One region of the Yersinia entomophaga genome, then DNA from elsewhere that is predicted to be linked to it. Evidence: predicted binding sites of a transcription regulator. Region 1 holds the regulator's gene; each other region holds the start of a gene.

Region 1 (8,115 bases):
GCCTTTTGCCAATGACTATAACCATAGCGAAGCCCGCAGAAACAAATATGCCATGATTGAAACCATTACCCATGCCGGTTTAGCTGCCGCACGACAAACCACCGCCAGCGAATGGCCAGCCGCCGAACGTTGGATTAAATCTCATCACGGCTACCCCGTCGTACTAAAGTCGTTGGCCAGCGCAGGCTCTGAAGGCGTATTCATTTGCCATTCTCAGGCAGAGGCTGAAGACGCATTTGTTCAAATAATGGGTAGCTACAGCAAATTAAATGCGGTTAATCAGCAGGTGTTAATTCAGGAATATCTCGAAGGCGCGGAATACGTGGTGAATATGGTTTCACTGATGGGCAGACCGCTGGTAACTGAAGTTGTCCGTTACACCAAACTTCGTCTTGCTTCAGGGCGGATTCTTTATGATATCGATGAAATTCTGGATGCATCCTTCGAGCATTATCAGGCGCTGGTTAGTTACACTCGCCAGGTAATTGAGTCATTAGGAATTCGCAATGGCCCTAGCCATGCAGAAGTGATGTTAACAACGTCGGGGCCTAAATTAGTCGAGGTGGCCGCCAGAACGGACGGAATTCTGCGTCCTACCATATCGGCGCGTACCACCGGATTGGGGCAAATTTGTGCCACGGTTATGGCAATCACCGCACCGACGCAGTTTCTGTCATTTACCGAATGCCATCCGTCATACCAGCTACAAAATTACTCTTACAATATCGGCCTGATTAATAGACATAAAGGTATCTTCCATCAGCAGGATTTTTTATCCGAACTTCTTACTTTACCGTCTTTTTCACTGGCTGATTTTTATGTAGAAGAAGGTGATGCTATTGGGGTCACTCAGGATGTTTTCAGCCAGCCAGGTGCTATTTATCTGGTTCATTCTGACGCAGAAACCATTCGCAATGACTATCTAACGATCAGGCGCCTGGAAAACGACGGCGTTTATCTTAAAAATGTATAGGAATAAATACGATAACAGCCTGATAGAAAATCAAAAAATTGAACCGCGGCGATTGACTGCGAAATATGAATCGCGGTGAGTAAGGGAACAGCGGGGGATTTAACGATTTAAGATGTTTGAGTCTTTGAGTCTTTGAGTCTTTGAGTCTTTGAGTCTTTGAGTCTTTGAGTCTTTGAGTCTTTGAGTCTTTGAGTCTTTGAGTCTTTGAGTCTTTGAGTCTTTGAGTCTTTGAGTCTTTGAGTCTTTGAGTCTTTGAGTCTTTGAGTCTTTGAGTCTTTGAGTCTTTGAGTAGCAGTTTCCGGATAAACAGGCAGTGATACAAGCAATTCTGTACGTATATGAATCCTATAAATACAACGCCCGGAGCGAATAAACCGGGCGTTGATAAATATGGTCAGGTTAGAGAGCGAATTTCAAAACTGTGGGTGATTTTGGCAGCCTTACCCAACATCAGGGCTACCGAGCAGTATTTCTCCGCGGAAAGCTCAACGGCTCGCTCGACGGCTTTTTCGGTCAAATCTTTACCACTGACGACAAAATGCAGGTTAATCAAGGTAAACAGGCGAGGGGCTTCCTCCCGACGCTCGGAGGTCAATTTTACTTCGCAGTCGTGCACATCGTTGCGCCCTTTTTGCAAAATGGACACCACATCGATAGCGCTACAGCCACCGGCCGCCATCAGCAACATTTCCATCGGGCTTGGGGCTTTATCTCCGGCGTTACCATCCATTAAAACCTGATGACCAGAGGCGGATTCACCCAAAAAAGTCAGACCTTCAACCCATTTTACTCGTGCCTGCATACCCGTCACTCCCTATTAGCTTTTCCGAATCAGACTACTCTTTCATTCATAAAGTGGCAATGTAACCAGACCCTCATCATGCTGAAGCGATACAACACAAGACACTGGCCTCATCCTGTGCTACAAACAGAGCCGAAGAGATGTTTCTTAGAATAAAAAGGGTAGAGATCAAGACTCAGTGAAGGGTCTCTATCTGAGATGTATATTGGCTATACCTTTCGGTAGTTGAGCAAATTAATATGCTAATAGAAAGTGTATTTTATAAACACGCCGTACAGGGAACTCTGAGCCCTGTTAAGTTAGGCAGCGATAACAACAGAGGATAACAGCGAATGGTTCTCGGCAAGCCACAAACAGACCCAACTCTCGAATGGTTCCTGTCTCATTGCCATATTCACAAGTATCCATCGAAGAGTACGCTGATTCACCAGGGTGAAAAAGCCGAAACGCTTTACTACATCGTGAAAGGTTCCGTTGCGGTTCTGATCAAAGATGAAGAAGGTAAAGAAATGATTCTCTCCTATTTAAACCAGGGGGATTTCATCGGTGAGCTTGGATTATTTGAAGAAGGCCAAGAACGTAGTGCTTGGGTTCGTGCAAAAACCGCCTGTGAAGTGGCTGAAATTTCTTACAAAAAATTCCGTCAGCTGATTCAGGTTAATCCAGATATCTTGATGCGTCTGTCTTCGCAGATGGCGAATCGCCTGCAAATTACATCCGAGAAAGTGGGCAACCTTGCTTTCCTTGATGTGACCGGGCGTATCGCGCAAACGCTGCTTAATCTGGCAAAACAGCCTGATGCAATGACACACCCAGATGGGATGCAGATTAAGATTACTCGCCAGGAAATTGGCCAGATTGTTGGCTGCTCCCGCGAAACCGTCGGTCGAATCCTGAAAATGCTCGAAGATCAAAACCTGATCTCTGCGCATGGTAAAACGATTGTCGTTTACGGCACCCGTTAATTACCTAAAAAAACCGGTTCCCTGTGCTTAACATGGCACCGGTTTTTTCTTTGTCTGCATATGGACGACGGATATTGACCTGATGTGGCGTCGGCTGATTTACCACCCTGAAGTAAACTATGCATTACGGCAAACGCTGGTGCTGTGTTTGCCTGTGGCTATCGGTTTGTTGCTCGGTAATTTGCAGCTTGGCCTGTTATTTTCCTTAGTCCCTGCCTGCTGCAATATCGCTGGCCTAGATACCCCCCATAAGCACTTCACCAAACGCTTAGTCGTTGGCGGAACTTTATTCGCCCTCAGCAGTTTTCTGATTCAACAATTCCTGCTGTGGCATATTCCCCTCCCCCTGATTATGTTTGGCCTGACTCTCATTTTAGGCGTTAACGGAGCCATCAGCCCCCTGCACGCCCGTTTATTGCCCGCTGCGCTAGTCGCTGCGATATTCACACTAAGCATGATTGGCCGCTTCCCAATTTGGCACACTCCGCTACTTTTCATCGTTGGCACCGCCTGGTACGGGCTATTTACCGGCCTGTGGTTCCGCCTGTGGAAAGAACAGCCGATGCGAGAAACCCTGAGCCAGCTATATCGCCAGTTAGCCGATTATTTAGAAGCCAAATACAGTTTGCTGACTCAACATATCGATCCGGAAACCGCATTGCCGCCGTTGCTACAACGCCAGCAGGGCGTAATGGATTTAATAACCCAGCTTTATCAGCAACTTAATATGCTTCCTCATACTCATAAAAGGGAGCAAAAGCGGCTACGATTAATGTTTCAGGTGGCGCTGGATTTGCAGGAGCACATTACTGTCAGTCTGCACCAACCGGAAGAAGTGCAAAAACTGGTGGAACAAAGCCATGCAGAAGCGGTCATCCGGCGGAATGCGCAGGTCATTGCTCATCGTTTGCGGGTCGTCGCTGATAATCTTCTGTATCACCGCCATGAATTACAGCGTTTTACCATGACCAACGAGCTGGCAGCGCTGGAAAAAATCGCCGGACAGCACCCGGATAATCCGGTTGGCCAGTTTTGTTATTATCATTTCCGTCGCATCGCGCGCTTGCTGCGTAACCAACGGCCGCTCTATCGGCGAGATTTAATGTCGGACCAACACCGGTTGCCGTTCTGGCCAGCGCTCGCCAGTTATCTTTCGTTTAAATCCGTCGCGCTGCGTAATGCCGGCCGTCTGGCCGTTACGCTAGCCGTCGGCAGCAGTTTGGGAATGGCATTTAATCTGCCTAAACCCTACTGGATTTTATTGACCGTGATGTTGGTCACCCAAAACGGTTATAACGCGACGCGGGTAAGAATTCAGCACAGAGCCTTGGGAACGTTGGTCGGGCTGGTTATTGCAGCCGGTCTGCTGCAACTTCAGCTTCCACAAGGTACCACGCTGACCATTATGCTGTTTATCACGCTAGCCGCGTATTTGGTTCTGCGGAAAAACTACGGCCTGGCGGTCATTGGGCTGACTATTACCGCCGTGTATACGTTGCAACTGCTGGCACTCAATGGCCTGCATTTTCTGGTTCCGCGCCTGATTGATACTCTGATTGGCTGTGCGCTGGCCTTTGGGAGCACCATCTGGCTGTGGCCGCAATGGCAAAGCGGTCTGCTGCGTAAAAACGCTCATCAGGCACTGGAAAGCGATCAAAATATCCTGCAGTTATTACTCAAAAAGACGCCTAACCTTGGCGAGCTGGCAAATGAACGAATGCAGGTTAATCAGGCACATAACGCGGTGTTTACTTCCCTTAATCAGGCAATGCAGGAACCGGGCTTTAACTCCCGTTATCTGGCCGATATGCGTCTGTGGGTGACTCACAGCCAGTTTATCGTCGAGCATATCAACGCGATGACAATTCTGGCGCGGGATCATTACATGCTGACAGAGAAACTGGCGGAAGAGTATTTACAGCGCTGTGAAATTGCGTTGCAAAGCTGTCAGCAGCGGTTGGAATACGACGGGCCGAGCAGCGAAAATAGCTTTATGCGTCCACCAGAGCTACATCCGGATATGCCAATCACCGAAATGGAACGCCATCTCAGGCGCATTTTGTCCCATCTAAGCGTGATGCACACCATCTCGTCTTTAGCCTGGCGACAACGACCACATCATGGCATTTGGCTGAGCAGAAAGCTTCGGGATAGCTGAGTGTTTAAAAAAACACTAGCGGAACATAATTGAGGAATAAATTACCGGGCTGATGAGGCGTCCTAATTACAGGACGCCACTGACTAACTTTTGGAGATGCACATCTTGCAGTTGCCCAACGCCAAGCCGATTCATACTGTCTCTGTGATGACCACGCAACAAAGCGGCGACTTGCCGTTATTCAGCGTCTAGAACTGCGGCAACAGCCTGCGCAAATCGCGCCATACCCTGCTCGATGTCTTCTAATTCAATCACTAACGATGGTGCAAAACGCAGCACATTCGGCCCGGCGTTTAAAATCATCAATCCGTTGGCCGCTGCTGCGGTCAGGAAATCACGCGCCCTCCCATGATACTGTGGCTTCAGCTCAGCGCCGATAAGCAATCCCATCCCGCGAATATCGGTGAACAGATCGTATTGCTTCCCGATAGCCGTTAATGCCTCCGCAAACAGGTCGTGACGCTGCGCTATGCCATCTAACACCTGTGGGGTATTAATCACATCCAGCGCCGCTTCTGCCACTGCACAGGCCAAAGGATTACCCCCGTAAGTCGTACCGTGGGTGCCAACGGTCATCACCGAGGCAATTTCCTCCGTTGTCAGCATTGCGCTGATTGGGAAACCACCACCCAGCGCCTTCGCCGTGGTCAGGATATCCGGCGTAATGCCGTAGTGCATATAGGTGAACAGCTTGCCGCTGCGTCCCATGCCACTTTGAACCTCATCGAATACCAACAATGCCTGATGACGATCGCACAGTTCACGCAGCCCCTGCATGAATACCGGATCCGCTGCGGTGATGCCGCCTTCTCCCTGAATCGGCTCCAATACGACGGCGCAGGTATGGTCGTCCATCACCGCTTTTACTGCGGCTAAATCGTTGAAAGGCACGTGGATAATATCAGCGGGTTTTGGGCCAAAACCGTCGGAATATTTAGGTTGCCCACCGACGGATACGGTGAACAACGTGCGTCCGTGAAAAGCATTATGGAAAGCGATAATCTTGGTTTTATACGGACTATGGCGCTCAATGGCGTAGTGGCGCGCCAGTTTGAAAGCGGCTTCATTGGCCTCGCCACCGGAGTTGGCGAAGAACACCCGATCGGCAAAGGTAGCGTCAATCAGCTTCTCAGCTAGGCGTAATGCGGGTTCATTGGTGAAAACGTTGCTGGTATGCCACAAGGCTTCCCCTTGCTGATGCAGCGCAGCAACCAACGCTGGATGGCAATGGCCTAGAGCCGTGACCGCAATTCCGCCAGCAAAATCGATATATTCATTGCCTTGCTGATCCCAGACCCGACTGCCTTTTCCTTTAACGGGAATAAACTGAGCTGGTGCATAAACCGGTAGAATCACTCGATCAAACGTGCTCCGATTTACCGCTGATTTTTCTGTCATTCCGCTGTCCGCCTTGATGATACGCGCTGATACCGCTCGCCATTAGTGAAAATATAATCACAAAATATGCATAAAAAATCACAAACAGGCAAACAAAAAACGCTACGAACACGAAAACAATCGTAATGCATTAATTTTTAAGGAAATTATCCAGCAGCTGATGACCTTGCTCGCTGAGGATGCTTTCCGGATGAAATTGCACGCCTTCCAGCGGAAGCGTGCGGTGGCGTATCCCCATAATTTCATCGAACGCACCGTTTCGCTCGGTCCACGCCGTCACTTCAAAGCAATCTGGCAGCGTTTCTGGCGCGATAACCAGAGAATGGTAGCGAGTCACAGTAAGTGGCTGATTTAATCCACGGAAGACACCCTGGTTATTATGGTTAATAGCCGTGGTTTTCCCGTGCATAACCTGACGCGCTCTCACGATGCTGGCACCCAAAGCTTGCCCCAGCGCCTGATGCCCCAAACACACGCCTAGAATCGGCATTTTGCCGGCAAAATGACCGATCGCCGCCAGCGAGATACCGGCTTCGTTCGGCGTACAGGGGCCGGGCGAAATCACCAGATGGGAAGGAGCGAGTTCTTCTATATCAGAGAGTTGCAGTTCATCATTACGCTTTACCAGCACCTCTGTACCCAATTCGCAAAAGTACTGGTAAAGGTTGTAAGTAAACGAATCGTAGTTATCAATCAGTAATAGCATTTTCAATCCAACCTAAATCATGACCCTGCCATCTTACTGATTTTCACGTCATTCGTTGATGAGTTTGTCGCAAAACCTAGCGTTTACGGCCACCGGTAATCGAACCCAATACACCGCGCAAAATTTGCCGCCCCAAATCTCGCGCCATGCTTTTAGCCGCAGTTTGGACAATACCATCACGCTTGCCGCCGCGCGGGCCGGTAGAACCAAACAGCAAATCGTTCAATCCAGCCATCAGCCCACCGCCAGCTGCCGGTTCATTAGGCGATGACGGCACAGTTTTGCCCGCTTCGGCAGCCTGTCCAACCGTAGAAAAACCGTCTGCGGCCAGTTTTTCATAGGCGGATTCACGATCCACCATTTCCTCATAACGACCGTACAATGGCGAATGATTCAGCGCATGATTTCGAGCGGCATCATCTAAAGCACCCATTTTCGATTGCGGCGCTATCACCATCGCCCGCTCCACGACGTTTGGCCGTCCCTTTTCATCGAGAAAAGAGACTAAAGCATCACCCACGCCCAATTCGGTTATGGCTTGTTCCGCGCTAAAAGCCGGATTGGCTCGCATCGTTTGCGCTGCCGATTTTACCGTTTTCTGATCGCGAGGAGTGAACGCGCGTAAAGCGTGCTGCACCCGATTACCAAGCTGGCCGAGAATTTTATCGGGAATATCTAGCGGATTTTGCGTAACAAAGTAAATTCCCACGCCTTTTGAACGAATTAAGCGCACCACCTGTTCAATTTTGTCCAGCAACGCCGTTGGCGCATCGTTGAACAGCAAATGAGCTTCGTCAAAGAAGAACACCAGCTTTGGTTTCTCTACATCACCCACTTCTGGTAACTGCTCAAACAGTTCCGCCAGCAACCACAGCAGGAAAATGGAATAGAGTTTCGGCTGATTAATCAGCTTATCCGCAGCCAGCAGGTTGATAATCCCCCGCCCATTGCTATCTACTCGCATTAAATCCTGAATATCCAGCATGGGTTCACCGAAGAACTGGTTCGCCCCCTGCTGCTCCAAGGTCAATAAACCGCGCTGAATCGACCCGATAGAAGCCGGCGAGATATTGCCGTACTGAGTGCGGAAATCTTTGGCGTTATCTCCCACAA
Region 2 (8,115 bases), 890 kb from region 1:
CGGGTAGCTTTGTACCTTTTTGCCGTCTTTGATATCAAAACCTTCGGTGAATTTCAGGGATTTGATTTCTGGCAGAGTAAAATCAATGGCGTAGTAACGTCCATCTTTACGCGCCCGATCTGGGAAGCGCTCCGCAACATCGGTAACTCGATCCAGATAATGGTCGTGTAAAACCACCAACTCATTATCTTTAGTCATCACTAAATCTTGTTCTAAGTAATCGGCTCCCTGAGCATAAGCCATCGCTTTCGACGGTAAGGTATGTTCTGGCAAATAGCCGCTGGCACCGCGATGTGCGATGACAATTTTCTCTGCGGCCTGAGCTACTCCGGCCATTGATGAGGCCAGAATAATGCCAGCTACCAAGGCTTTAACGTGAGTTTGCATGGTTTACCTACTCCACTTTTGGTTTTAGGGTACAAAAAAGGCCGTGTCGCCAAAGATAACGGCACGGCCTGAAACGCTGAGATTGACTACCGAGCCTTAGTTAGCGCGGTTTTTTGCCATCTCTTCGTGATGTTTTTTCTCGCTGAACATAACGACGATCAGTAATAGAACCGCCAGAATGCTGCCGCCAATCATCACCATAAAGCCGCCGTCCCAACCGAAGAAGTCAACGGTATAACCAACGATGGCGCTAGCTGCAACCGATCCGCCCAGATAACCGAACAGACCGGTGAAGCCCGCCGCAGTGCCTGCCGCTTTCTTCGGTGCCAGTTCCAGCGCATGCAGACCAATCAGCATTACTGGGCCATAAATCAGGAAGCCGATGGTGATCATACAGGCCATATCAATGCCTGGGTTGCCGACCGGGTTCAGCCAGTAAATGATGGTGGCAATAGTGACCAGTATCATAAAGAACACGCCGGTTGCACCGCGGTTACCTTTAAACACTTTATCGGACATCCAGCCGCACAGCAGCGTTCCTGGAATCCCGGCATATTCATACAAGAAATAGGCCCATGAGGATTTATCCAGAGCGAAGTGTTTCACTTCTTTCAGGTAGGTTGGTGACCAGTCCAGAATGCCGTAACGCAGCAGGTATACGAATACGTTGGCAATGGCGATATACCACAGCAATTTATTCGGCAGAATGTATTGCATGAAGATCTGTTTAGCCGTCAGTTCTTCTTCTGCTTCTTTCGAGTAATCGTCTGGATAGTCGTTTTTGTACTCTTCAATCGGTGGTAAACCGCAGGATTGAGGGGTATCGCGCATCAGACCGAAAACGATCAACGCCACTAAAATGGCACCGAAAGCAGGCATATATAACGCGGCTTTCCAGTCGTTAAACCAGGCCATCCCCAGCAGGAACAGCAATGGCGGCAGACCACCACCGACGTTATGGGCGCAGTTCCAAACGGATACGATGCTGCCACGCTCTTTCTTCGACCACCAGTGAACCATGGTTCGACCGCACGGAGGCCAGCCCATTCCCTGGAACCAACCGCACAGGAAGAGTAGAACGAACATCACGGCAATGCTGGAGGTAGCCCAAGGGACAAAGCCCATAAACAGCATCACGGCGGCGGCCAGAATCAAACCGGCGGAGAGAAACACGCGTGGGTTTGAGCGGTCGGAAACCGAACCCATGATAAATTTAGAGAAACCGTAAGCAATGGAAATACCGGATAAGGCAAAACCCAAATCCCCACGGGAGAAGCCCTGCTCGATCAAATACGGCATGGCCAATGTAAAGTTTTTGCGAACCAAATAATAGGCAGCGTAACCGAAGAAGATGCCCATAAATATTTGCCAGCGTAATCGGCGATAAGTCGGATCAATCCGATCTTCTGACAGCCGGGCTTGGTGAGCCGCAGGCTTAAATATACTCAACATGAGTGCCTCCAATGGCGTTATACGTACTTTTTGATCCCAGCATAGCCTGGTGTCTAGCGGGTGGTTGAACTGCCAACCTGGTTATCGTTTATGTTCTATAACGAGCGCAATGCTAGATAAAAACGCGTTGTTTATCTGTGAGGGATGGCGCAATTGTTACAGTTTTATGTAAGCGGGTGCGATTTTGAGCGATTGGTTAACGATTTGAAATAAAAAGTGGGTGCTCCTGTGTGACTTTGATCACAATCATGGTTTTTATCCATCATTTGGTTTTCGTTTTTGGTTCGTTTTTGTTCCTTATCAAACAATGACCCTAATTATTGTGTCTCAATAGATGTAAAATTGACCGCCAGGCGGTTGTCTATAGAGTGGGGTCTTTCATGACGAACAGTTCTCCTTACAGCGAAACGGATGTCATCATCATTGGCGGCGGCGCCACCGGTGCGGGCATAGCTAGAGACTGCGCCCGCCGTGGGTTAGGCTGTATTTTACTGGAGCGACACGACATCGCTACCGGTGCGACTGGCAGGAATCACGGCTTGCTGCACAGCGGCGCGCGCTATGCGGTAACCGACGGCGAATCAGCCAAAGAATGTATTGAAGAGAATCGTATCCTCAAACGTATTGCCCGCCACTGTATTGAACCAACCAATGGCTTGTTTATCACGCTGCCAGAAGATTCTCTCGAATATCAGCAGCAATTTATCACCCGCTGCCAGTTGGCGGGTATTGACGCGGAAGCGATCGATCCGGCGTTGGCGCTGCGAATGGAACCGGCGGCCAATCCGGCCATGATTGGTGCAGTTAAAGTACCTGACGGCACCGTTGACCCTTTCCGTCTCACCGCCGCCAATATGCTGGACGCTCGCGAACATGGCGCTAATGTACTGACATATCATGAAGTTATTGGTCTTATCCGTCAGGGTGACCGAGTGACCGGCGTGAGCGTTTTCGATCACAAAAACCAGCGCCAGTATAAAATTCATGCCCGAATCGTGGTTAACGCCGCAGGCATTTGGGGGCAACACATTGCCGAGTATGCCGATCTGCGAGTGCGAATGTTCCCTGCGAAAGGCGCGTTACTGATTTTGGGGCACCGCATTAATAACATGGTGATTAACCGTTGCCGCAAACCGGCCGACGCCGATATTTTAGTGCCGGGAGACACTATTTCACTGATCGGTACGACCTCAACGCATATTGATTATGACCAGATAGACAACATGATCGTCACGCCACAGGAAGTGGATATTTTGATTCGGGAAGGATCGAAACTGTCGCCGAAACTGGCGGCAACCCGCATTTTACGCGCCTATGCTGGCGTTCGTCCTCTGGTCGCCAGCGACGACGATCCGAGCGGCCGTAACGTTAGCCGCGGTATTGTTTTGCTGGATCACGCCAGCCGCGATGGGCTGGAGGGTTTTATCACCATTACTGGTGGCAAATTAATGACTTACCGGTTAATGGCAGAATGGGCGACGGATAAAGTGTGTGAAAAACTGGGGCATCAGGCCAGTTGCACCACGGCACAAGAGCCGCTGCCCGGTTCTCGCCAGTCCGCAGAACAGACTTTACGTAAGGTTGTTTCTCTGCCAGCCAGTATTCGCGGCTCTGCGGTTTATCGTCACGGAGATAGAGCCACTCAATTATTGGACGGTAATCGGCTGGATAATAGCCTGGTATGCGAATGCGAAGCTGTGACCGCAGGTGAAGTGCGTTATGCCGTCGAATCGCTCACGGTAAACAATTTATTGGATTTACGAAGACGCACTCGCGTCGGGATGGGAACCTGTCAGGGTGAACTCTGCGCCTGTCGTGCCGCTGGCTTACTAAATCGTTTTAATGTCACCACGCCACAGCAATCTCGCGAGCAACTGACCCAATTCCTCAACGAGCGCTGGAAAGGCGTCCGTCCAATTGCCTGGGGCGATGCGCTGCGGGAAAGTGAATTTACCAGTTGGGTATATCAAGGACTGTGCGGGCTGGGTCACCAGACTGCCGCGATTCCATCGGCGCAGGAGAAAAGCGATGAAATTTGATGCCATTATCATTGGCGGCGGGCTGGCGGGGCTAACCTGCGGTATTCGTCTGGCGGAGCAGGGAAAGTCTTGCGCCATCGTCAGCGCCGGGCAAAGTGCGCTGCATTTTTCATCCGGTTCTCTCGATCTTTTGGCTCAGTTGCCTGATGGCAGCGAAGTGCGCCAGCCTCTTACGGCATTAGAAGCCTTGGCGGCACAGGCACCTGAGCATCCTTACAGCAAAATGGGGGCGGTGGTCATCGAACTGGTGGATGAAGCGCAGAAATTACTGGAGCGTTGCCACCTTTCTTTTGTCGGTAGTGCGGCGGAAAACCACATGCGCATTACGCCGCTGGGCAGTCAACGCCCAACGTGGCTCAGTCCTGCAGAAATTCCCACTACACCGTTGAACGGAACTTTACCTTGGGAGCGAATTGCCGTTATCGGTATTGAAGGATTCCTCGATTTTCAGCCGCAGATGGTGGCGGATTCCTTACAGGCGCAGGGCGTCGCGGCGACGTCCAGCTATATGCATTTGCCGGCATTAGATCGGCTGCGTGATAATCCTAGTGAATTTCGCGCGGTGAATATCGCCCGCGTTTTGGATTTGGCGGAAAGCCTGCCTCCCTTGGCTGAAGAATTGAGCCGCTTGTCTACGCACGCTCAGGCGATTTTATTGCCCGCCTGTATCGGTCTGGATAATCCGGTACAGTTGGAAGCCCTGCGACTGGCGGTCGGCAAGCCGATTATGCTATTGCCGACTCTGCCTCCATCGTTATTGGGTATGCGTCTGCACCAGGAATTACGCCAACGTTTTCAACATCTTGGTGGGTTAGTCATGCCGGGAGATTCGGTACTACGAGCTGAACTCGAGGGTAATCGTGTCACCGGCTTGTATAGCCGTAACCACGGAGATATTCCGCTACGAGCGCCTCATGTCGTACTGGCGAGCGGCAGTTTCTTTAGCAACGGATTGATTGCCGGATTCGATCGGGTTTACGAACCCATTTTAGGGCTGGATATGCTTTCTCTGAGTAATCGGGCGGACTGGAGTCGCAGCGACATGTTTGATGCTCAGCCTTACCTACAGTTCGGCGTGCAGACCGATAAGCAGTTACGCGCTATGCGCGGCGGCGAGCCTTTGGAAAATCTTTATGCGATTGGAGCGGTGTTGGGCGGCTATGACCCCCTACAGCAAGGCTGCGGTGCCGGTGTGTCATTAACCAGTGCTTTGTTCGCTGCTCAGCAGATTACCGATGCCACGGAGGTTAAACTATGAGTTTGCCGCGGGATAACAGCTTCGAAAGCTGCATTAAATGTACGGTATGCACCACTTATTGCCCGGTAGCCAAGGTCAATCCGCTTTATCCGGGGCCAAAGCAGGCAGGGCCTGATGGCGAACGTCTGCGATTAAAAGATCCGATGCTGTATGACGAAGCGCTGAAATATTGTACCAACTGTAAACGTTGTGAAGTGGCTTGTCCTTCCGACGTTAAAATCGGCGACATTATTCAACGTGCTAAAGCCAGTTACAGCAGTAATAAACCAAAACTGCGTGACGCTATTTTAAGCCATACCGATTTAATGGGCTCTTTGTCGACGCCATTTGCACCGGTAGTGAATGCTATCACTGGATTAAAACCAGTGCGTCACTTGCTGGATAAAGCCCTGAAAATCGATCATCGCCGTGAATTGCCTAAATACTCTTTTGGTACTTTCCGCCGCTGGTATCGTCAGCAGGCGGCTAAACAGCAACAATATGCCGAACAGGTGGCGTTTTTCCACGGCTGCTTTGTTAATTACAATCATCCGCAGCTGGGGAAAGATTTAATCAGCGTTTTCAATGCAATGAATATCGGCGTGCAGTTGCTCAAACGAGAAAAGTGCTGCGGCGTCCCTTTGATTGCCAACGGCTTTATCGATCAGGCTAAAAAGCAGGCTAAAGTTAATCTGGAATCGCTGACAGATGCGGTCATCACGCGGGATATTCCGGTGGTTGCCACTTCTTCCAGCTGTACTTTTACTCTACGAGATGAATATCCTCATTTATTGGATGTGGATACCACGCCGGTGCGCGATCGCGTTGAACTGGCAACTCGTTATCTTTACCGTTTACTGGATCAGGGGCGGGAATTACCGCTGAAACGCCTGCCGCTGCGCATTGCTTACCATACGCCGTGTCATATGGAGAAAATGGGCTGGACTGCTTATACACTGGCGTTGCTGCGTCGAATTCCCGGCGTCGAACTGATTACGCTGGATTCTCAATGCTGTGGAATTGCCGGTACTTATGGGTTTAAATCTGAGAATTACGCCACTTCGCAAGGCATTGGCGCTTCGTTATTTCGTCAGATTGAGGAGAGCGGGGTAGATTTGGTGATTACGGATTGTGAAACCTGTAAATGGCAGATTGAAATGTCGACCAGCAAGAAATGTGAGCATCCGATTACGCTACTGGCTCGCGCGTTAGCGTAAACAATCAGAGCGCCGCAGTGGCGCTCAAATTTGGTGAGAAAACCCCGCAGGGAGCGTTACAACTCCGCTGCGGGATTATCTGCATTCATTTCAGCTTCAGGGTGCTGATAATGGATTCAGTTTCGGTCTGCGCCTGCTGTTGATTTTCGGCTGGAACGGTAATTTGCAGCGTCATGCTGTTGTTATCGACGTTACCCATAACGACCGATGAATAAGCCTTCTGGCCGCCGCTGGTGATAATGCTATCCAGTTGCTGCAACGGCTTGCCGTCAACCTGAATGGTTTTATTGGTGACGATTTGCAGATTGGCATCGCGACCTTTTTGCTGTTCGATCAAACGCTGAGCCAATACATCCAAACCGGCGGTGTCTTTTTCATTCAAAATGATCACTACGGCTTTTTCACCGTTTTTGGTCGCATAAACGCGTTTATTACTGGAAGGGCTGCTGATTTTATCGCTTTGATCGGTAAATTCGGTGGGCAGAACCAGGGCGATATTACCCTCCAATAAACTCACCGGCTGGCCAACGTTGTTGTCGTTTTTGACATCGCAGGCGCTTAGCCCGGTAACCAATAAACCAACGGCGAAAAGTTTGGTCATCTTATTCATGGGAATTCCTTCTGGATGAGAGTCTTTAACCTTGACTGAATGACCCGTATCGCACCTTATTCAGCGGATAAAAGCAACAGGCTCCTCGGTAAAGAATTGTGAGTAGGCAGGTATTACACGGAATTCCAGAAGAATCTGGCGGCCGTAGGCGGGCCGCCATTAACCGGCAGGTGGTAGATTAGCCGATTTGTACCGCTGGCTGCGACGCCGTTCTACTGGCGAAATATTTCAGCAGCATATTCAGCATTACACCATAGGCAGGAAGAAAGAATAGGAGGCAGATCAGTAGCTTAAAGGTATAATCTACCAAGGCGATTTCGACCCAATTGGCCGCCATAAAGGGATCGCTGCTCTTATAGAAGGCAATAAAGAAGAAGGCCAGCGTATCGCTGATATTGCCGAAGAACATCGCTGCCGTAGGTGCAACCCACCAGGCGCTGCGCTGACGCAGGCGGTTAAATACCTGTACATCCAGAATCTGCCCTAATACGTAGGCCATAAAGCTGGCTACGGCGATACGGGCTACCATCACGTTAAAGCTAGTGAGCGCGGGGAATCCCTGCCAGCTTCCCTGAAAGAACAGGGCTGAAACCAGATAGGAAATTACCAATGCAGGTAACATCACTGAGAGAATAATGCGGCGAGCTAAAGGCGCACCAAAAATCCTCACGGTCAGATCGGTAGCTAAAAAGATAAAGGGAAAGGTAAAAGCTCCCCATGTGGTGTGAAAACCGAAGATAGCGATCGGTAATTGCACCAGATAGTTACTGGATGTGATGATGACAATATGGAATAGCGAAAGCCATACCAAAGCGGTCATCCGCTGTTGGGGCGTAAACGAAAACATAGATGTGACCTTTTTGGTTATTGGGGTGAGGGAACCCAAACAAAATGTGCCCGCAGTTTCTACGGCGCGGCGGCATAATACTTGTTTGCGCAACGAATGCAATGGTTAATTTTAGCGCAAACGTTAGCGTAGCTTGCACCGCAAAATGGGCGGAGTAAACTAGCTGCCCTTCATCGGGCACTTCCCGCCGAGATTAAAATTTGCTCAATCGCTGATAAGAGAAAACCAATGACAGATCTTTTTGCCCATCCGGATAAAACCCTTGATACGCTGGGCCTACGTTGCCCGGAACCGGTAATGATGGTGCGGAAAACGGTTCGCCATAT
Region 3 (8,115 bases), 2.0 Mb from region 1:
GCTGCTGAAACTGACTCTGGATCTTGGCGGTGAAACTCGCCAGGTATTCTCTGGTATTCGCTCCGCTTATCCCGATCCTAAAGCGTTAGAAGGCCGCTTGACCGTCATGGTAGCTAATCTGGCTCCACGCAAAATGCGCTTCGGTATTTCCGAAGGTATGGTGATGGCCGCAGGCCCAGGTGGGAAAGATATCTTCCTGCTTAGCCCAGACAGCGGCGCTCAGCCTGGTATGCAGGTTAAATAAGTTCTGAGTTTGCCAGCCGGGTTAGTGTGGCTGGCAAGAAATAAAAATGCCGGAGGGGAAACCTGACCGGCATTTTTTTATCCTATTGAAATAAAGAGTATTATTACTCTCGCTATTGCTTCACCACTTTCCCTTTATCCCGCTGGTACTCTTCCAGCCAGAACAACATATTCAGGAACAGGCTGAGGGAAAACATCAGAAATAACACTGAATCCAACAGTGATATTTTTATCACCGCATTAATAATAATATTCTTATGATGCTTCAAATCTGAGAAATCAGAGCTGAGGAAAAGAAAAACACCCACAGAACCAACAATATTTATCACCACAACTGGCCAGTGAAACTTGGTTAACAGGAAAGAGATCCACGAAACCATAATTAACAAAATGGCGGCGTCATCCATATCCAAATAAAGAAAGGGTAATAAATTCAAGACTAAAAAACAAACAAACGTCAATCCAAATGGATATTCTCCTGGTTGCTCATTCTTCAGTTCTGTTTTCCGCTCACAGTCCAAATGATAACCCGGATAAATATTGATAAATAACAGATAAAGTATAAATGCGCCGCATAAAGGCAGCGTAAACATATTTTGAGGAAGATAGCTAATCAGTGGAAACAAATGCACCAGGAGCAGGTAGGGACTTAAACCCTGTGATCTTAGGCGGTAGTAGCACGGCATCAGCAGCACCAAAGACAAGAGCGCTGGCCACGACTGTACGGAAATAACGATTAAATCATCAAACTGCTCTGGCCATAACACATCCAGCAAAATCAGCAGCAACGGTTGCACCAATATATAGCGCATAAAAACAATAAAAAACTCTCCACGCGACATAGAGTAGAAAGATAAGTTATCACTCAAACCCGAGTAGAAGTTTCCTGCATCAGTATAGTTAAATATCGAATGGTTATCGGCTCCAGACCGATTGAATAGCTTGCTAACTTTACCCATGGTGACTTCTATTCCCTTAGCGCTGTCTATTTTTATTGACTAACAGGAGGCTGGCATAAGCCATTTTGTTTAACTACTGTTTAGTTTTTATTTATTTAATTCACTTAATGAACATCACATAAACTTTACGTCAATATCTGACCAATAATACCGTAGATAATTCAAAAATAGAAAAAATGCAGTGCTATCAATAGGTACTTATTGGAAAACCAAAACAACATTGTTATTCACAAGGTTTTTCTCTGTTCTGCGATCCTTAATAGATATCGCAGTACCCATTCATCACCTTTTCCGATAGTCGACTAACCTCGCTTTTCAGCTGGTTTTTAGCTTTCCGCCGATATGCCTTTTTCTAACAGAATTGCTGCAAACGGCGTGACGACTGCTGCCAAACTAAAAGATATAAATAAATCCAAAAATTCATAACAAAGTTAATTCCTTATCAAAAAATAATTGGTTATGATGCAAAACACCATCTGGACGTCCAGACGTAAAGGTAGCCATAAAAACAAAATCAATTACCCTTTGCTTGCACACATTACCAACATCACAACGGAGCCCCTGATGAAGAAAATTGCCCCCCCTTTGCTGGCTTTGAGCCTGCTTATCACCCTGCCGCTTTTTGCCGCCGAAAGCACGACATTGGCGCCGGTGCCAAACGCTATCGCTAATCATCAGGGACAAATTAAAATTGCGGTCATCCGCAACCTGGGTTCGGATGACAACACCACTCAGTTCCTTTCCGGCGTATTAAAAGAAGGTAAAAAACTGGGTTTTAAAGTCGATACCTTCCTCAGTAACGGGGATGACGCGCGTTTTCAGGATTTCGTCAATCAGGCTATTAGCCAAAAATACGACGGCATTATCTTGTCTCAAGGCCGCGATCCCTATTCTACCGAACTGGTGAAACGTATTGCCGCCAGTGGCATCGCGGTATCCGTGTTTGATACCGCGGTTTCAGGCAATATTCCCGGCGTTACCCTCACGCAGCAAGATGACGCCTCATTAACTAACGAATCATTCGGCCAGTTAGTGAAAGATTTCAACGGCAACGCCAATATTATCAAGCTATGGGTTGCCGGTTTCCCGCCGATGGAACGCCGCCAGGCCGCTTATCAGGCGCTGCTAAAACAGCATCCTGGCATTCATGAGCTGGAATCTATCGGTGCCGTCTCCTCTGACGTACAGGGAGACACGGCGAATAAAGTGGGCGCGGTTTTGGCGAAGTATCCAAAAGGAAAAATCGATGCTATTTGGGGCACCTGGGATGCCTTTACTCAAGGTGCTTACAAGGCATTGAAAGAAAATGGCCGCGATGAGATCAAACTGTATAGCATTGATATTTCAAATCAAGATTTGCAATTGATGCGCGAAGCAAATAGTCCATGGAAAGTCAGCGTAGCGGTTGATCCTAAGTTAATTGGGGCGGTTAACCTGCGTTTGGTGGCGAAAAAAATTGCCGGAGAGGCAACTCCGCCAACCTATGAATTCCGCGCGGCCGCCATTCCTCAGGCTCTGCTCGCCAGTCAGCCGGGGCCGGTTAACGTCGCCAGTCTGAGCAAAATTATTCCGGGCTGGGGTCAATCTGACGATTTTAATTCCCCTTGGTTCGCCACGCTGGCGGCCAAAAATGGTCAATAACCGCGGAGCAAACTTATGACAACCCACAGCTCGCTACCAAAGCCAGAATACAGCCGCAATATGCGGCTGATTGGCCATAGCGATCAGGGCGGGCGGCCTGATGGCGTTCAGGTGATGGTGCATCGCGGCTACGCCTATATCGGCCATATGGTTTCTCAAGGTGTATCAATCGTTGACGTTCGGGATGCAAAAAATCCGCGCCCCAGCGGTTTTATCCCTGCGCCGCCGAATACTTGGAACGTGCATCTACAAACTCACGACGATCTGCTATTGGTGATTAATGCCCGAGATCTGTTTGCTGACGCTAGTTTTGCCGAGGAAAAAGTCTATTACACTCAATCGGTAGGCAAAACCGTCAATACCCGGCAGGGGGAGCGAAACTGGAGCGCGGGCTTACGAATTTTTGATATTTCCATTCCCGACCAGCCGCGACAAATCGGCTTTTTACCGTTGGATGGAATTGGAATTCACCGAATAGTTTACGTTGGCGGACGTTGGGCCTACGTTTCAGCCTTATTGGATGGTTACAGCGATTATATTTTCCTGACTATCGATATGGCCGATCCACGCAATCCAGCGGTGGCTGGCCGTTATTGGCTACCGGGCATGCATAGCGCTGGCGGAGAAACACCAAGCTGGCCAGACGGTCAGCGCTATGCGCTGCACCATGCCATTATCAGCGGGGATACCGCCTACGGAAGCTGGCGCGACGGCGGTTTGACGCTGTTGGACGTCAGCGATCGCTACCAGCCAAAACTGATTTGCCATCGTAACTGGAGCCCACCTTTTGGCGGTGGCACTCACACTGCACTGCCGTTGCCTGACAGAAATCTGTTGATCGTATTGGACGAAGCGGTATTGGATAATCAGGAAGACGGGGAAAAGCACATTTGGGTCTTTGATATTCGCGAGCCGAGTAACCCCATTAGTATTTCCACCTTTCCGGTACCAAATGAACGGGATTACGTCAAAAAAGGCGCACATTTCGGCCCACATAATTTGCATGAAAACCGTCCCGGCAGTTTTATCAGCTCGTCGCTGATTTTTGCCACCTACCAAAATGCCGGTGTGCGAGCCTACGATATCAGTAATCCATACCAGCCGAGGGAAACCGGCGCATTGGTGCCCGCTGCGCCGACTAAAATGATGGATAAGCGACCGGATCGCCCGCAGGTAGTTCAATCCTGCGATGTTTTTGTCGATGCGCAAGGAATTATCTACAGTACGGATTACAACGGCGGTCTTTCTATTATCGAATATTTAGGATAACGCGCTGCTACCAGCGGATCGATTCAGGTTGATCTGCTGTTTCTAAAAATATTTTCCGTTCCCCCTCTCTTTTTATTATTACAATCGTCTATGGTATCTGCCTGAGCCATTGTCACATTCAATTAACATAATAAAAAGATAACACTATGAAAGGATTTCCTCCGTTGGTGGTCACACTTCTGCTGTCTTCATTAGTGTTGACTATTGGGCGTGCCATTACGTTGCCCTTTATTACCATTTATCTGGCAGAACACTTCCAGCTAGCGCCGGATCGCGTCGGTTTAGTTTTGGGTGCCAGCCTGACTCTGGGGATTATTGCCAGCCTGTACGGCGGTTTTCTGGTCGATAAGTTTAATAAAAATCATCTGATTTTTGTGGCTATTGCCCTGTTTGCCCTCACCTTCTTTGCCTTGCCGTGGATTGAACAACCGGCGTGGATTATTTTAGTGCTGGCAGTGCTACATTCGGCCTATTCGGTATTTAGCATTGCGGTCAAAGCCTGCTTCGCCGATTGGCTACCGGTGGCTCAGCGCATCAAAGCTTTCTCTGCAAACTATACGTTAGTTAACGTTGGCTGGGCGGTTGGCCCGGCGCTGGGCGTGCTGATGGCGGCGTTCAGCCCTATGCTGCCTTTTTTGATGTCTGGTGGCCTGGCTTTAGCCGTCGCTATCACACTGATATTTCTGTTAGACAAATTCGGCATCCCGCCAGAGCGGGAAGATAGTCTTGAACTCAAAAGCGTTGCGCCGCTGAATTTCGCCCAAACGTTCCGCATTCTGCGTCAGGATAAACGCTTGGTCTATTTCACGCTCGGCAGCATGTTGAGCGCCGTCGTCTTCGGGCAATTTACTGGCTACCTTTCGCAATATTTGATCACCGTTTCCAACGCGAAATTTGCCTATCAGGTGATAGGGTCGATCATGACGGTCAACGCCGTGATTGTGATTGCGTTCCAGTATTTATTAAGTCGTCGTATGAATCAGCAGAACCTAATACGCTGGCTGATGCTCGGTACTCTGTTCTTTATTGTGGGTCTGTTAGGCTTTATGACCGCTCAGGGTTCTATTCCGATGTGGATGCTAGCGATGACCATCTTCTCTTTTGGCGAGATTATCGTGATTCCAGTGGAGTATTTATTCATCGACTTCATTGCTCCTGCGAATTTGAAAGGCAGCTATTACGGGGCACAAAATCTAGGCAATCTGGGGGGAGCTATCAATCCGGTGATGTGCGGATTTTTGCTGGCCTACGCCGCGCCGGAAATGATGTTTGTGATGCTGATGGTGGCAGCATTACTCGGTTTGGCCTTTTTCTATCGCGGTTATCAGTTGGCAAAAGCGCAGGATAATGTATTTAATCAATCATCAGAAAAAATCTAGCCCAACCGGGCGCGAGTCATGCCAGCGTCACGAAAGTGTGCCATCGCAAATGGCATAAAAGCATAGATATAATTCATGGTGTGATCGGTAGCACATTTCTCGGCATAATTGTATGATGAATGCCTCCGTTACTTAGGACACTTATTATGCGCAATGTGATTACACTTTGCTGGCAATACCTACGGGCCTTTATCTTTATTTACCTGTGTTTATGGGCGGGTAACGCACTGTCCGCGCTGCTGCCAATGACCATTCCGGGCAGTATTATTGGCATGTTGATTCTGTTCGCCCTGCTGTCTTCGCAAATCCTGCCGTCTCGCTGGGTCAAACCCGGCTGTCATATTCTGATCCGCTATATGGCACTGCTTTTTGTACCGATTGGTGTCGGCGTGATGCAGTATTACGACCAGCTCAGTAAACAGTTTGGTCCTATTATTGTGTCGTGTTTTATCAGTACGTTAGTGGTCATGATCGTGGTGGGTTACAGCTCGCAGTTTGTCCATCGGGAACGCAAGATCGTCGGTTCGGTAGATGAACAGTCGGAGGACAAATAATGGAGCATATCTGGTGGTCGCTGCCTTTAACGCTGCTGGTGTTCTTTGGCGCGCGTAAGCTGGCGATTTGGTTGAAAATGCCACTGCTCAATCCATTGCTGGTATCTATGGTCATCATCATTCCCTTGCTGCTGCTGACCCATATGCCCTACGCCAATTATTTTAAAGGCAGCAAAATTCTGAATGACCTGCTGCAACCAGCAGTAGTGGCGCTCGCTTTTCCGTTGTATGAGCAATTGCACCAGATCCGCGCACGCTGGAAATCCATTATCACCATTTGTTTTATCGGCAGCATCACGGCGATGGTCAGCGGCACCGCGATAGCCTTATGGATGGGAGCAACACCGGAGATCGCCGCATCGGTATTACCGAAGTCTGTCACCACGCCTATCGCGATGGCAGTGGCAGATTCTATAAACGGCATTCCGGCTATCAGCGCCGTCTGCGTGATTTTTGTCGGAATTTTAGGGGCAGTATTCGGCCATACCTTGTTTAATCGGCTAAGAATTGTCACTAAAGCCTCCCGCGGGTTAGCTATGGGGACCGCTTCTCACGCATTGGGTACCGCCCGCTGCGCTGAAGTCGATTTTCAAGAAGGCGCATTTAGCTCACTGGCATTGGTGATTTGCGGGATCATTACCTCATTGTTGGCTCCGTTCCTGTTCCCGATATTGCTGCATTTATTCGGTTAAACAGGCTATTCGGTCAAACAGGTTTAATCGGCTAAATAAGCGCAATGAACACCAAATAAGCAATTTTAAGCATATAAATTTGAGATAAATCTCTCATTTAATATATTCATTGCATAAATTTCATATACAACGAGATCTACATCACAATTAAGAGTGCGCAAGCTGCCTAAAATAGTTTCCCGTTAATATTGGAGAGAATTTCTATGCAAGCACGTTTTCGCGCCCCACTGGCAGAGCTGCCAACAGCATTGCAATCCGCCCTGGAGCCACTGCTGAGCAACGATCATTTCCCTGCAATGCTTACCGCCGCAGAAGTCGAAACGGTAAAAACTCTCAGTGGGCTGAATGATGCAGAACTGGCATTCGCCCTGTTACCGCTGGCTGCCGCCTGCTCACTCACGCCGATATCCCATTTTAAAGTAGGGGCAATCGCTCGCGGTAAAAGCGGCAATCTGTATTTCGGTGCCAATATGGAATTCAACGGCGCACCGCTGCAACAAACCATTCACGCCGAACAGTGTGCCGTTACCCACGCCTGGCTGCGGGGAGAAGGCGGTTTAGTCTCCATTACCGTAAATTACACTCCGTGCGGTCATTGTCGTCAGTTTATGAATGAATTAAACAGCGGCACCGGTTTACATATCCATCTACCAGGTCGTCCAGCGGCAACGCTTGGTGACTATCTGCCTGATTCATTTGGCCCTAACGATCTGGAAATCAGCACATTATTGATGGATTCGGTCGATCACGGTTATCACCTTAATGATAGCGACGCTTTGGCTCAGGCCGCTCTGGAGGCCGCTAACCGCAGCCATGCACCTTATAGCCAGGCGCACAGCGGCGTCGCTCTGGAAGATACAAAGGGGGCAATTTTCGCCGGACGCTATGCGGAAAATGCCGCTTTTAACCCAAGCTTGCCTCCACTTCAGGCCTCGCTGATTCTGATGAATATGTCCGGTAGCGATTGTCTGACTGTGCGCCGCGCGGTTCTGGCTGAACCTGCAACGCCGGTATTAAGCCAGTGGGATGCAACTCAGGCCACGCTGGCGGCTATCGGCTGCACGGACGTTCGCCGCGCGACTTTCTAACCGCTTTAACCGCCCCGGATTTTTCTTTCCTCGCCGGGGCGCTCGTTTTCAGAGACTTTCCACCACCTGCTGCCGCAGCCAACGCTGATCTTCCTTGTGACTATTACGTGGATGCCAGATTTGCACAAAATCAAAGCTCGGTACGACAAAAGGCAGCTCAAGGCGTTGTAGCCTCATTGATTCTGGCTGAGTCGCTACGACCCGGCTGGCGATCGTCAAAAGTAAATCCGTCCCCACCACCGCCTGCGGTGCCACCAGAAAGTGCGGCATAATTGCGGCAATCCGTCGTC
Region 4 (8,115 bases), 490 kb from region 1:
TAGGGCTATTAATATCCGCACCGTCGTAGGCGCTTTTATTATCCAGATTGGCGTCGGAGCATTGGTTTTGTATGTGCCGATCGGTCGCCGTATTTTGGGCGGAATGTCCGAAGGCGTAGCGAATGTGATCGCCTATGGTAACGAAGGGATTTCATTTATTTTCGGCGGACTGGTCTCCGACAAGATGTTTGAAGTTTTCGGCGGCGGTGGCTTTGTTTTCGCCCTGCGCGTTCTGCCGGTTATCGTCTTTTTCTCCTCACTGATCGCGGTACTTTATTACCTCGGAATCATGCAGCTGGTGATTCGCGTACTGGGTGGCGGCCTGCAAAAACTGCTGGGGACTTCCCGCACTGAATCCCTGTCGGCTACCGCGAATATCTTCGTTGGTCAGACAGAAGCGCCGTTGGTGGTACGTCCGTACATCTCTACCATGACACAATCTGAGCTGTTTGCCGTGATGTGCGGTGGCCTGGCGTCGGTTGCGGGTTCAGTATTGGCGGGTTATGCGCAAATGGGCGTGCCGTTGGAATACCTGATTGCCGCGTCCTTTATGGCCGCGCCAGGTGGCTTGCTGTTTGCCAAATTGATGGTGCCGGAAACTGAAAAAACGCACGATCACGAAGATGCAACCAAGCTGATTCCTGAAGCCGATCGCCCAGCGAACGTCATCGATGCAGCGGCAACCGGTGCGGCTTCCGGTATGCAATTGGCGTTGAACGTGGGTGCAATGCTGTTGGCATTCATCGCGTTAATCGCTTTGTTGAACGGCATTTTAGGCGGTATTGGCGGCTGGTTTGATTATCCGCAGCTCTCGCTGGAATTGATTCTAGGCTGGGTATTCTCGCCAATTGCTTTCCTGATTGGCGTGCCGTGGAGCGAAGCGACGGTGGCGGGTTCCTTTATCGGTCAGAAGATTATCGTCAATGAATTCGTGGCCTTTATGAACTTCGGTCAGTATTTGAAAGCCGATGAGTTGGTTATTGCCGCTGGTTTGCCAGTACTTTCCGATCATACCAAAGCCATTATTTCTTTTGCTCTGTGCGGTTTTGCCAACCTTTCATCCGTGGCAATTCTGTTGGGCGGTCTGGGCAGCATGGCGCCGAATCGCCGTCATGACATTGCTCGTTTCGGTTTGAAAGCGGTGGCAGCAGGGACTTTATCTAATCTGATGAGCGCCACCATTGCCGGTTTCTTCCTGGCTCTGTAATTCATATCGATTTGTAAAATATAATATTCTGCAAAGGTAGATTGTTTGTAGAATAGCGTGCTGGCGGGGACGGTTATCACCCGCCAGCCTGTTTTTCCCTTCCGGTGACTCAGGCCGTTTGTGCGTATTGTCATCACCGTCGTCGCACGGAATTAGATGAATAGGCTATTCTTGATGCGAGAGCGAAAGATAGTCTGCACTTATCGATAAATCAGGTTATTTTGTGACTCAATTCACATATAATTCAGACCTGTTACAAATAACTATTAATTAATGTGAGTATTAACACATCTCATTTGAGCGCTTCATGCTCAAATAGAGACAGCTGGCTTTTCTTGTGGAAAAGCTAAGTGCGGTGAGATGGATCTCAGTTGCCGCTGCGGGAGCAAATCCCAAGGGCGCTATCTTCAAGGAACCAAGTCCGCTCGCCAACGTGTTGAGCTGCATGGCCTGGAATTTCCATAGGAAATTGCCGTCAGTTCATAAATGAATGCTCGGTTTTGGCGCGGTGCCGAAGCTGAAATAGAGTTGGAGAGTTTTATGACCGATTTAACCGCCAGCGCGAAACGTGCGCTCAGTTTGATGGATTTGACCACTCTGAATGACGACGATACCGATCAAAAGGTTATCGATCTTTGTCATCAGGCAAAAACCCCTGCGGGTCATACTGCGGCTGTCTGCATTTATCCTCGTTTTATTCCGATTGCTCGTAAAACGCTACGGGAACAGGGTACCCCTGAGATCCGTATTGCCACAGTGACCAATTTCCCGCATGGCAATGACGATATCGACATTGCTTTGACCGAGACCCGCGCGGCTATTGCCTACGGCGCCGATGAAGTAGACGTGGTGTTCCCATATCGCGCGCTGATGGCTGGTAACGATAAAGTGGGCTTCGAGCTGGTAAAAGTGTGCAAAGAGGCCTGTGCCGCCGCCAACGTATTGCTGAAAGTCATCATCGAAACCGGTGAATTGAAACAGCAACATTTGATCCGTCAGGCTTCTGAAATTGCGATTAAAGCGGGCGCTGATTTCATTAAAACCTCAACCGGGAAAGTACCGGTGAACGCGACGCTGGAAAGTGCGGAAATCATGATTCGCACCATTCACGATTTGGGCGTAGGCAAAGAAGTCGGCTTCAAACCTGCTGGCGGTGTGCGTACTGCAGAAGACGCGGCTGCATTCCTGAAACTGGCGGACGGTATCATGGGCGAAGGTTGGGCGGATGCGCGCCATTTCCGCTTCGGTGCATCCAGCCTGTTAGCCAGCTTGCTGACCACTTTAGGTCATCACAGCACAGCCAAACCCGGCGGTTATTAATTATTGCAGATGCACGACGGGCACTGCGCCCGCCGTGTTGCTATTGCTGAAAAGGCACAATGCGCTTTTCGATTTCCCATTCAGGTCAAGCAGGGGGATGCCTTGTTTCTGGCACAAGAAATTATTCGTAAAAAACGCGACGGTCTGCCGTTGAGCGAAGAAGAAATTCGTTTCTTCATCAATGGTATTCGCGACAATGTTGTTTCCGAAGGGCAGATCGCCGCTTTGGCGATGACCATTTATTTTCATGATATGAGCATGCCTGAACGCGTGGCGCTGACTATGGCAATGCGCGATTCCGGTACCGTGCTGGACTGGAAAAGTCTCAAGCTGAATGGCCCTATTGTGGATAAGCATTCTACCGGTGGCGTTGGCGATGTGACTTCGTTAATGCTCGGCCCAATGGTAGCGGCTTGCGGCGGTTATGTTCCTATGATTTCAGGCCGTGGCCTGGGCCATACCGGCGGTACACTGGATAAGCTGGAGGCCATTCCTGGCTTTGATATTTTCCCGGATGATAATACTTTCCGTAAGATTATTCAGGATGTTGGCGTCGCAATCATCGGCCAGACCAGTTCATTGGCTCCGGCGGATAAACGTTTTTACGCCACTCGCGATATTACTGCGACCGTGGATTCCATTCCGCTGATTACCGCTTCTATTCTGGCGAAGAAACTGGCGGAAGGCCTGGATGCGCTGGTGATGGACGTTAAAGTCGGTTCTGGTGCCTTTATGCCAACCTATCAACTGTCCGCAGATTTGGCGCAGGCGATTGTCGGCGTTGCCAACGGCGCGGGTTGTAAAACAACGGCTCTGCTGACTGATATGAATCAGGTGCTGGCATCCAGCGCCGGTAACGGTGTGGAAGTTCGTGAAGCCGTACGCTTCCTGACCGGTGAATATCGCAATCCGCGCTTGCTGGAAGTGACGATGGCGCTGTGCGTCGAAATGTTGCTTTCCGGCGGGTTGGCGAACTCCGAAACCGATGCGCGCGCTAAGCTACAGGCGGTATTGGATAACGGTAAAGCGGCAGAAGTCTTTGGTCGCATGATTGCGGCTCAGAAAGGCCCGACTGATTTCGTTGAACGTTACGACAGCTATTTGCCGGTGGCGATGCTGAGCAAACCGGTCTTTGCAGAAAAACCGGGCATTATCACCGCGATGGATACCCGCGCGCTGGGGATGTCTGTGGTAGCGCTGGGCGGCGGTCGTCGCCGTGCTACCGATTCAATCGACTACAGCGTTGGCCTGACCGATATGGCGCGTCTGGGCGATAAAATGGATAGCGAACGTCCGTTGGCAGTGATTCATGCCAACAATGAAAGTGACTGGCAGCAGGCGGCTGATGCAGTACGCGCGGCCATGACGCTGGGTGACAAAGCGTTAGAACAAACGCCGGTGGTTTATCGTCGGATTACCGAATAAGCTTTCTTTATTCACTACGAATTTGGCGCAGTAAGGCATGTTGGCCGTACTGCTCCCACAGCGTGAGTTCACGCAGGAGAAAATGATGAAACGTACATTTATTATGGTATTAGACTCATTTGGTATCGGTGCTAGCGCTGATGCTGGCAAGTTTAACGATGAAGGTGCCAACACCCTCGGCCACATCGCTGAAGCCTGTGCCCGCGGTGATGCTGATATTGGACGTAAAGGCCCGCTGACGTTGCCGAACCTGAGCCGTTTAGGGCTGGGTAAAGCCGCTGAAGAATCCTGCGGTACTTTCCCTGTGGGTCTGGATAAAGATGCTGACATCATTGGTGCCTATGCTTACGCCAGCGAATTATCTTCCGGTAAAGACACTCCGTCAGGCCATTGGGAAATTGCAGGTGTGCCAGTTCTGTTTGATTGGGGCTATTTCAGCGACGTTGAGAACAGTTTCCCGCAGGAATTGCTGGATAAACTGGTTAAGCGCGCCAACCTGCCGGGCTACCTAGGCAACTGCCATTCATCCGGTACTGTAATTTTGGATCAGTTGGGCGAAGAACATATGAAAACCGGCAAGCCGATTTTCTATACCTCTGCTGACTCGGTTTTCCAGATTGCTTGCCACGAAGAAACTTTCGGACTGGATCGTCTGTATGAGCTGTGTGAAATCGCTCGCGAAGAGTTAACCGAAGGCGGCTACAACATTGGTCGCGTTATCGCTCGTCCGTTTATCGGCGACAAACCGGGTAACTTCCAGCGTACTGGTAACCGCCACGATCTGGCCGTTGAACCGCCAGCGCCAACCATTTTGAAAAAGCTGGTTGATGAGAAACAGGGTGAGGTGGTTTCTATCGGCAAAATCGCCGATATCTACGCACACGTGGGCATCACTCACAAAGTCAAAGCTACCGGTATTGATGCTTTGTTCGACGCTACTTTGGAAGAAATGAAGAAAGCGGGCGATAACGCCATCGTCTTTACCAACTTCGTGGATTTCGACTCTTCTTACGGCCACCGCCGCGATGTGGCAGGTTATGCCGCCGCGCTGGAACTGTTCGATCGCCGCTTGCCAGAATTGCTGGAATTGGTGAAAGATGACGACATTATCATCTTCACCGCTGACCACGGTTGCGATCCAACCTGGCCGGGTACCGATCACACCCGTGAGCACATTCCAGTGCTGGTTTACGGTCCCAAAGTGAAACCGGGTTCTCTCGGTCATCGCGATACTTTCGCTGACATCGGCCAGACCGTCGCGAAATATTTTGATTTGTCACCGATGGATTACGGCAAACCAATGTTTTGATTATCTGCGTCGGACCGTTTATGGCGGTCGACCGGTGATTTTATTTAATATTTTTGATTTATAAGGAAAATAATTATGGCTACGCCACATATCAATGCTGAAATGGGTGATTTTGCTGACGTTGTCCTGATGCCAGGGGACCCGCTGCGAGCAAAATTCATCGCAGAAACCTTCCTGCAAGACGTGCGTCAGGTTAACAATGTGCGTGGCATGCTGGGGTTCACCGGTACTTATAAAGGCCGCAAAATCTCGGTAATGGGTCACGGTATGGGTATTCCATCCTGCTCAATCTACGCGAAAGAACTGATCACCGATTTCGGCGTGAAAAAAATCATTCGCGTGGGTTCATGTGGCGCAGTTCGTAACGATGTAAAACTGCGTGACGTTGTGATTGGTATGGGTGCCTGCACCGATTCCAAAGTTAACCGTCTGCGTTTTAAAGATCACGATTATGCGGCTATCGCTGATTTCGATATGGTGCGTAACGCTGTTGACGCCGCTAAAGCCAAAGGCGTTCCAGCACGCGTCGGTAATATTTTCTCCGCTGATTTATTCTATACGCCAGACCCACAAATGTTTGATGTAATGGAAAAATACGGCATTTTGGGCGTGGAAATGGAAGCTGCCGGTATCTACGGCGTAGCGGCAGAATTTGGTGCTAAAGCGCTGACTATCTGTACCGTTTCTGACCATATCCGTACCGGTGAACAAACTACCGCAGAAGAACGCCAAACGACCTTCAACGACATGATTGAAATCGCGTTGGAATCTGTTCTGCTGGGCGATAAAGAGTAATAGCCCGGGCTACAATTTCTTCTGAGCCGCACACTCCGCTGCGGCTCTTTTTTTATCAATACTTTCTGTTTCTCTGTTTCTTTCTATATGCGTCAACAGGTTCCAGATATCACCCCTGAACATTGGCTACAAGCGCAGCGTTTGGTTGAGATATTTTGGCTTCGAGTGGCTGATCATTCAGCTATCTGTTTGGAATTCAGTGCGATAGCATTGCCAAATGCAGGAAAAGTTGGCTCACTCACGCCACGTATCCAACGCATGGCCTGAACCTACTTTTTGACCTGCGATTCCTCGGTTCTTTCCGTAGATTTGCTGGCAGTTGAATCCGCATTGGATGATTCCCCTGATTCGCTGTCTTCTTCTACCGGCGTATTGGCAGTGAGCAGATAAGGCGATTGCTGCCAGCGGCTACGGCGATGCTGCAATAAGGTTCTGGCCAGAATAATACCGACCGCCAGCGCGACCAGAATCATTAAACGCAGTAAGTTGGTGGTGTTATCCACCTGCTTGGATTCGGTTGCCAGTACGTGGGTATCCAACGTCATGCGCAAAAAGCCGCTAGGCCCGTTCTTGCCGGGAATCATCTCCACAATCTGATGATTGAAATAACTGCCGGGGCGTTTGCCGTCCAGCGCCAACCGGTCACGCACTTTGACTTTTTCGCCAGAATCCGCGACCAAAGTGCCGTCAATCAAATACACACTGGCATCCAGTATGCGACTCGCCTGCGTCAACTGTTTCAGGACTTCATCGACCTTCTGGCTATCCACGTCGTCATTGTTGCTATCCATAATCGGAGACAGGCTAAAAGCCACCTGTTTCGCCAGCGTTTTCGCCAGCTCTTCCACCTGTTCGGAGCGTGCCAACTGGTGGCTGAGGCTGAAATAGGATGCGCCCTGCATAAGCAGCACAAGCAAAGCTAGACAAATCAGTACGATAGCAGTGCGATGCAGTCGAAATTTTAATTTAGCCCGGGCCATGCAGGTTCCTTACGCGTTTTGATGACTTTATGTTGCCAGAAGCAAGGACGATAGGATAGCTTGATGCATCGTTTTTACCCTTCATCTTTCTCGCTGCTGCGGTGTTGGCTGCTTTTGCTCACCCCAGTCGCTTAGTGGGCTAAGCTCCTGAGGATTCGCTCAGTCGCTGCTTGGCCGCAACGAGAAATTATTGGGCTTATATCGCAGCTTTGCTGTGATGTGAGGCTATTGGGTATATATTGCCGATTCTGGGTTTCTACAGGAGCTTTTCATGTCAAATAGTCTGACCTATTGCGATCTCCCCGCGGAGATTTATCAGTGGCCCGGTTTGCCGCTTTCTTTGAGTGGTGACGAGGTTATGCCGCTGGATTATCGTGCGGGCCATACGGGTTGGCTGTTGTACGGCAGAAAGCTGGATAAACAACGTATTACCGATTTTCAACGCCGTTTGGGCGCGGCGATGGTGATTGTCTCCGCTTGGTGCGTCGATGACTATCAGGTGATTCGTCTGGCTGGTAGCCTGACACCGCGGATTAAAACGCTGGCGGACGAAAGCGGGCTCGATGTGGCTCCGCTAGGCGCAATTCCTCATTTGCGTACGCCGGGTTTATTGGTTATGGATATGGATTCCACGGCTATTCAGATCGAATGTATTGATGAAATAGCCAAATTAGCCGGCGTGGGCGACGAAGTGGCCGCTGTAACCGAGCGGGCAATGCAAGGGGAACTCGATTTCTCTGCCAGCCTGCGTCAGCGGGTAGGTACGCTGAAAGGAGCCGATGCCAATATTCTGAAACAGGTACGCGATACTTTGCCGCTGATGCCGGGGTTGGTCACGCTCGTGAAGAAATTACAGGCGCTGAACTGGCATGTGGCTATCGCTTCTGGCGGGTTCACTTATTATGCGGAATATCTGCGGGATAAGCTGCATCTGGACGCGGTAGCCGCCAATGAGCTGGAAATCCGTGACGGCAAACTGACCGGTCAGGTGCTGGGCCCGATTGTCGATGCGCAATACAAAGCCGACACACTGATTAAACTGGCGGAAAAACTGTCTATTCCGATTCAGCAAACCATTG

What was found. The regulator CRP, encoded in region 1, controls carbon source genes, mostly activating them, when cyclic AMP is high. The targets are predictions, from matches to a motif close to ATGTGANNNNNNTCACAT.
Positions count from the first base shown of each region.
Region 2: glpT (glycerol-3-phosphate transporter) is a predicted target of CRP. The motif match lies at 2,068-2,085, and genes of this name have one in related genera.
Region 3: cdd (cytidine deaminase) is a predicted target of CRP. The motif match lies at 6,867-6,884, and genes of this name have one in related genera.
Region 4: deoC (deoxyribose-phosphate aldolase) is a predicted target of CRP. The motif match lies at 1,481-1,498, and genes of this name have one in related genera.

Region 1 covers NZ_CP010029.1:2,495,286-2,503,400, forward strand. The annotation lists gene PL78_RS11500 (ATP-grasp domain-containing protein) at 1-973, shown strand, start outside; gene PL78_RS11505 (OsmC family protein) at 1,368-1,775, opposite strand; gene crp (cAMP-activated global transcriptional regulator CRP) at 2,108-2,740, shown strand; gene PL78_RS11515 (YccS/YhfK family putative transporter) at 2,823-4,898, shown strand; gene argD (bifunctional acetylornithine/succinyldiaminopimelate transaminase) at 5,076-6,296, opposite strand; gene PL78_RS11525 (aminodeoxychorismate synthase component II) at 6,427-7,002, opposite strand; gene PL78_RS11530 (helicase HerA-like domain-containing protein) at 7,079-8,115, opposite strand, start outside.
Region 2 covers NZ_CP010029.1:1,606,895-1,615,009, reverse strand. The annotation lists gene glpQ (glycerophosphodiester phosphodiesterase) at 1-387, opposite strand, end outside; gene glpT (glycerol-3-phosphate transporter) at 484-1,839, opposite strand; gene glpA (anaerobic glycerol-3-phosphate dehydrogenase subunit A) at 2,220-3,878, shown strand; gene glpB (glycerol-3-phosphate dehydrogenase subunit GlpB) at 3,868-5,136, shown strand; gene glpC (anaerobic glycerol-3-phosphate dehydrogenase subunit GlpC) at 5,133-6,332, shown strand; gene PL78_RS07340 (DcrB family lipoprotein) at 6,418-6,942, opposite strand; gene PL78_RS07335 (7-cyano-7-deazaguanine/7-aminomethyl-7-deazaguanine transporter) at 7,121-7,789, opposite strand; gene tusA (sulfurtransferase TusA) at 8,018-8,115, shown strand, end outside.
Region 3 covers NZ_CP010029.1:447,026-455,140, reverse strand. The annotation lists gene metG (methionine--tRNA ligase) at 1-244, shown strand, start outside; gene PL78_RS02205 (hypothetical protein) at 357-1,202, opposite strand; gene PL78_RS02200 (sugar ABC transporter substrate-binding protein) at 1,767-2,843, shown strand; gene PL78_RS02195 (LVIVD repeat-containing protein) at 2,859-4,112, shown strand; gene PL78_RS02190 (MFS transporter) at 4,259-5,491, shown strand; gene PL78_RS02185 (CidA/LrgA family protein) at 5,638-6,045, shown strand; gene PL78_RS02180 (CidB/LrgB family autolysis modulator) at 6,045-6,737, shown strand; gene cdd (cytidine deaminase) at 6,941-7,825, shown strand; gene PL78_RS02170 (LysR family transcriptional regulator) at 7,874-8,115, opposite strand, start outside.
Region 4 covers NZ_CP010029.1:2,988,673-2,996,787, forward strand. The annotation lists gene PL78_RS13585 (NupC/NupG family nucleoside CNT transporter) at 1-1,207, shown strand, start outside; gene deoC (deoxyribose-phosphate aldolase) at 1,748-2,527, shown strand; gene deoA (thymidine phosphorylase) at 2,630-3,952, shown strand; gene deoB (phosphopentomutase) at 4,038-5,261, shown strand; gene deoD (purine-nucleoside phosphorylase) at 5,337-6,056, shown strand; gene PL78_RS13610 (YtjB family periplasmic protein) at 6,326-7,036, opposite strand; gene serB (phosphoserine phosphatase) at 7,308-8,115, shown strand, end outside.